Parashewanella spongiae: one gene and its partner. The protein of the gene in region 2 interacts with the protein of the main gene of each other region in a pairwise test. Links are inferred from orthologs where the notes say so. Each region holds a gene or a part of one and is shown on either strand. Other genes may lie near its edges.

What was found. The genes of interacting proteins can lie anywhere in the genome.
Region 1: the proteins of E2I05_RS05285 (region 2) and degS interact in binary tests that used the Escherichia coli proteins (3 or more experiments, as listed by UniProt). The link is inferred for Parashewanella spongiae from one-to-one orthologs.

Annotation. Positions count from the first base shown.
Region 1 is NZ_CP037952.1:5,068,350-5,071,258, reverse strand. What follows is about bases 9-2,909. They hold degS (outer membrane-stress sensor serine endopeptidase DegS), read right to left. Parts: upstream 2,070-2,909; coding sequence 948-2,069; downstream 9-947. Other genes in these bases: E2I05_RS20080 (DegQ family serine endoprotease), read right to left, coding at 2,227-2,909; lpdA (dihydrolipoyl dehydrogenase), read left to right, coding at 9-885. Outside these bases: more of lpdA, read left to right, coding at 1-8. UniProt on the Escherichia coli protein: A site-1 protease (S1P) that cleaves the peptide bond between 'Val-148' and 'Ser-149' in RseA. Part of a regulated intramembrane proteolysis (RIP) cascade.
Region 2 is NZ_CP037952.1:1,394,464-1,397,358, reverse strand. The notes cover bases 1-2,887. They hold E2I05_RS05285 (sigma-E factor negative regulatory protein), read right to left. Parts: upstream 1,807-2,887; coding sequence 1,195-1,806; downstream 1-1,194. Other genes in these bases: nadB (L-aspartate oxidase), read left to right, coding at 2,583-2,887; rpoE (RNA polymerase sigma factor RpoE), read right to left, coding at 1,828-2,406; E2I05_RS05290 (MucB/RseB C-terminal domain-containing protein), read right to left, coding at 251-1,186; E2I05_RS05295 (SoxR reducing system RseC family protein), read right to left, coding at 1-238. Also shown: more of nadB, read left to right, coding at 2,888-2,895. UniProt on the Escherichia coli protein: An anti-sigma factor for extracytoplasmic function (ECF) sigma factor sigma-E (RpoE). ECF sigma factors are held in an inactive form by an anti-sigma factor until released by regulated intramembrane proteolysis (RIP).

The DNA of each region.
Region 1 (2,909 bases), 3.7 Mb from region 2 along the record:
GGCGGCGGTATCATTGGCTTAGAAATGGGTACTGTGTATGAAGCATTAGGCAGTGAAATTGATGTGGTTGAAATGCTCGATCAAGTGATCCCTGCGGCTGATAAAGACGTCGCTCGCGTGTTCACTAAGCAAATCAAGAAGAAGTTTAACTTGATGATGCAAACCAAAGTGACTGCGGTTGAAGCGAAAAAAGACGGTATTTACGTATCAATGGAAGGCAAAAAAGCGCCTAGTGAGCCTGTACGTTATGATGCTGTTTTGGTTGCTATTGGTCGTACGCCAAATGGCAAGCTACTCGATGCCGAAAAAGCCGGTGTTAATGTTGATGAGCGTGGCTTTATTAACGTTGATAAGCAAATGCGCACAAACGTATCGCACATTCATGCTATCGGTGACATCGTTGGTCAACCAATGTTGGCGCACAAAGGTGTGCATGAAGGTCACGTAGCGGCAGAAGTCATTTCTGGCTTGAAGCACTTCTTCGATCCAAAGGTTATCCCTTCTATTGCATATACAGCTCCTGAAGTAGCGTGGGTTGGTCTTACTGAGAAAGAAGCTAAAGAGCAAGGTATTAACTTTGAATCTGCGACTTTCCCATGGGCAGCAAGTGGCCGTGCCATCGCATCTGATTGTGCAGATGGTATGACTAAGCTTATCTTCGATAAAGACACTCACCGTGTGATTGGTGGTGCTATTGTAGGCGTTAATGGTGGCGAATTACTTGGTGAAATCGGCCTAGCAATTGAAATGGGTTGTGATGCAGAAGACATCGCTCTAACTATCCATGCACACCCAACATTGCATGAGTCTGTTGGTCTAGCGGCTGAAATCTACGAAGGTTCTATTACTGATCTGCCAAATCCAAAGGCAAAGAAAAAGAAGTAATTGATTCTTAAATATAAAGCCCTCGCTATGAGGGCTTTTTTATGGGTCATTGGTATAAATATTTACTGCTGTGGAATATTGACCGTAGACTTTTCGGCAACGGTAACCGTTAAATCCATTGCTAAACCACGGCGTATAATACTGAGTACAACCTGAGTACCGGGTTTTGTTTCAGCAATACGATCACGAAGCATCCATACGCCAGCAGGGCCTGCTGGAACCACTTCTTCTCGATATTTTATGACCACATCACCTTTACGTAATTGTGCATGGAAAGCTGGACTGTTTGGCTCGATGTCAGTGGCAACAACACCTTCGAGGTTCTTTAACCCAAGCACTTGAGCGTATTTGGGGGTTAGACTTAAGGCTTGACCATTGAAACCGATCGCACCACGGATTACCCGACCTGACTCAATCAGTTTTTCCATAATGTGGTAAGCAAGCTTAGTCGGTATTGCAAAATTAATCCCTTTACCGCTTTCTCCACCCACCTGAAACGCTGCGGTGTTAATGCCAATCAGTACACCATTGGTGTTTATAAGCGCACCACCGGAGTTGCCTTCGTTGATGGCGGCGTCCGTTTGGAGAAACTCTTGGTAGCCTGAGCTTAAACTGTTGCGACCTGTTGCGCTAATTATCCCCTGAGTGATGGTTTGACCTACGTTGTAAGGGTTACCAATGGCTAATACGACATCACCAACATTCGGTAATACATCGAGGTCAAGCGGTACAATAGGGAGGTTTTCACCGTTAATTTTAATGACCGCTAAATCGGTGGCGGGATCCATACCGATCACCTCGGCTTCAAAACGACGACCGTCTTGCAAGATGATCACAATTTCATCGGCTTTATTTACAACATGATAGTTGGTTAATATGTAACCTTGGTGGCTCATGATCACACCAGAGCCAAGGCCTTGAAGCTCGCTTCTATTTTGCAGTGAACTCGAATCTAATTGTCGAGCCGTAACAATATTAATGCTGTAAATGTTAACAACAGAAGGGGCAGCCTCTCTGACGGCTCTAGAAAATGACAGTTGATTAGAATTGTTGCTTTGGCTAAACAAATGACTGAAGGAAAAAAACTTACCAGAAGATGGGCTAAAAATAAGAATGGCCGCAGCCATAATAAGGCCAAAAATAACGGCTTTACATATATACAGCAAGGTGTCTTTTACCAGCATTACGGCTCAAAAAGTTAGTCTATAAATCGAGAATACTATCAGACAAAATGTTTGATTCAAAATGAGTCTTTTTTAATTGTTAGTATTGGAGTACCTTGATTTGTATCTTGAAAATAAAAAAGGAGGCATAAGCCTCCTTTTATTGATCAGCGACTAATTAACGTAATACTAAAAATAAATGAGTTTTACCTCGAAGAATTTTAAGTGCAACGGCGCCTTCTTTGTTTTTCAGGATCTTACGTAGTGACTTTAATGTACGAATACGATCGCGATTCACGCCAATGATGATGTCGCCTTTCTGGAGTTGGCTGGCAGCCGCGGGCGATCCTGTTGCAATATCGGTGATTTCAACACCCTGATTACCATCTTTTAAGGCTGCACCGTCAAGCATAGGGTGTAAAGCTCCTGCGCTCTTTTCTGCGACTTGTTTCGCTTCGCCTAAAATGACGTCAACGGTTTTTTCATCACCGTCATGGATCAAACCAAGTGTTACTTTCGCTCCAGCACCTAAACTGGCAACTTTGGCTCTGAGCTCTTCAAATGACTTGATCTTGCGTTCGTTTACACTGACGATGATATCACCCGCTTTGATACCCGCTTTGTCAGCCGCACTATCAGGTTGCACTTCATTGACAAAGGTACCGTGCCTAGTATCTAAACCAAAACCTTTGGCTAGATCGGCATCCAAGTTACGACCCATTACACCCAAAATACCACGGCGGACTTCACCGTGTTCAATAATCTGGTCGACTAGGTTATGTACCATGTTCGCTGGAATAGCAAAGCCGATACCAACGTTGCCGCCGCTTGGTGCAACAATTGCGGTATTAATCCCAATTA
Region 2 (2,895 bases):
CCGCTGCTTTTAAAATTACGGTTTCTGGCAAGCCAATTTTAACCATTTCATTGGACTGTAGATCAAGCGAAGTCTCAATTGCAAACGTTTGCTTCTTTGGTGAAAAAGCTTTTGCTACGGTCGCCGTACCGCAGCTTTTATCTTGAGCACAACTGTGGCAGGCGCTTTTTCTTTCAACCTCTATAGAAACCCAGCCATCGTGATGATTCTTTATGACTTTTGCGATTTCTTCCATCATAATAAAAATCCCCTATTTTTTTAATTTGAGACTTTTAGCTATTGTCATTAAGGTATCTGAAGGTGCTTGTCCGACAACAACAATTTCAAAATCCCCCATTTTTTCAGTAACAATCGAAAGGCCATTAGTCGTCGTTAGCTCTTCAGGCAAGGGACCTCTTCCTGTTGGTGCGACATAAACAGATAAATTGACTAGACCATCAGAAAGTGAAATATATTCTACGGGCTGCCCACTCCCAAATAATTGATGAAGATCGCTTATGACTATCTTAAAACCATCTGGTAACCAAGAAAAACTCCATTCTCGGCCACTCGGTCGTCGATTTGTTTCGGAAGCTTCTGGCCAGCTACGTTTTATCGCTTCAGTAAGCACTAGGGGGGTAGAGTCTAGCACAGCCATTTCAACGACCATTAATTGCTCTAATAGACTTTTTTCGCGACTAAGAGTATCAAACCTAAGGGGTAAATAACTTTCCATATCAAGCCAAACTTGATATCCGAAGCGATATTGATCATTTGGAATAAAACGGATCAACTGTCCTGGGCGACCAGCAATTCGACCTCGACCTCCCAATACAAATTGGTATCCCTTAGCTAAAGACTGAATATTTCCAGAAAAAGACTGAGGCCACGTACCTTGAATTCTATTGGCTTGAACACTGTACGCTGGTTGATCATGCTCTAAAAACGTAACAATTCCCCCCACCCGAACGGCTTTTTGTGGTGGGCCATTGAGGTACTCTAAGAATGCTACTTCTTGGGTATCAACGTTACCATGTAAATAGACAAGCGGACGTATATGATCAGCTTGTACTTGAACCATTGATGCCCTGTATTGGGTTTCTTGTAAAGCTTGACTCATCTTTTCTAGCCAAGCTTCGGCAGATAAATTATTTTGGGCAAAAGCTGGAAATACTACAGCTGTAAGTATTAACAAAAACGAACGCAAACGAACTCCTAACGCTGATTTTTAGATGCAGAAGCTTGAGGGCTTATATCTTGCACTTGGATTCCAGCATTTAACCTTTGTTGTAACATATGATCTTGAAGGTAAGCATTAACGCGACGTCGCTGCTCAAGTATCTTTTCATTGTACTCTTGTTTACTCAATTTTGCCGTTGATGGCCCTGTTTGTAAACTCACAGGCGACGCACTCCCCACTAAAGGTACAGTGTTGATCATAGGTATGGAATTGTTTTCAATCGAGCCTTGTTGTTGGTAATTCTGAACTCCAATCACAGCAAATACTGCAACAGAAGCAGCAATCGCATATTGACCAAATTGCTTAAACAATGGAACAATTTTCGCCTTTATTCCTGACGTACCTTGACTCTGCTTTGGCGGCACAGGCGCTACAATTTCAGGCTCACTTTCTAAGGCTACCGCAATATTTGCCGACAAATCGAGTGAAAAGGTTTCTGGTAATTCATCGCGGAGTGCATCACCAATCACATGATAACGTTGCCATTTAGCTTGTGAAAGCTCATCACCAACTAACTCATCAAAGCGGTCGTTGTTAACGTCGCCATCAACAGCTGCTGATATCCACTCTTGATCTAACTTATCCATTACTCACCTGTCTAATTAGGTCTATTGTTCCAACATTGGTTTTAATACTTTATCTACGGCTTCACGAGCTCGGAATATTCTTGAACGAACGGTTCCCACGGGACATTCCATTATTTGAGAAATGTCTTCGTAACTCATACCTTCCAATTCCCTTAAAGTTATCGCCATCTTTAACTCTTCGGGTAGTGTATCTAAAGTATCAAAAATTGCTTTTTTGATTTCCTTCGAAAGTAATAGCCTTTCTGGGGAAGCAAATTCTTTTAATGCGTCACTACCATCGTAGTACTCAGCTTCTTCTGCATCGATATCATTTGCTGGCGTTTTACGTCCTTGAGAAACTAAGTAGTTTTTAGCCGTATTCACCGCAATTCGGTACAACCATGTATAAAACGCACTTTCACCTCTAAAGTTAGGCAAAGCTCGATAAGCTTTAATAAAAGCTTCTTGAGCAACATCAGCAACATCAGCCTGACTTTTCACATAACGTGAAATTAGACTCATCACTTTACTCTGATATTTTTGCACTAACAGGTTATAAGCTTGCTTATCTCCACGTTGTACCCGTTCGATTATCTGTTGATCACTATTCTGTCCACTCATCCGAGCCGACTACTCCCAAATCATAAGTTACTGATTTCTCAGTCGCTCGAAGTACATTCAATAATGTAGACCCATGCAACTTGAAAAAGTTCTAATTTTTATTAAAAAAATGCTACAGCAATAAAATTTATTTTGATTTACCATGTTAGACATTCATAAAAACATCATAATACTCGATGAAGCAATTAAATGAACACCAATCTGACGTTTTGGTGATCGGCAGTGGCGCCGCAGGTCTCACTTTAGCTCTTCAGCTTGCTGAACAGTGTAAAGTAATTTTAGTCTCAAAATCAAAACTTTTCGAAGGTTCCACTTATTACGCGCAAGGAGGAATTGCCGCTGTTTTTGATGATAGCGACAGTGTGGACTCACACGTTCAAGATACGTTAATTGCTGGTGCTGGCTTATGTGAAGAGTCTGCGGTAAGGCACACCATTGAAAACAGCAAAGATGCTATTCTATGGCTTATCGAAAATGGCGTTGCTTTTG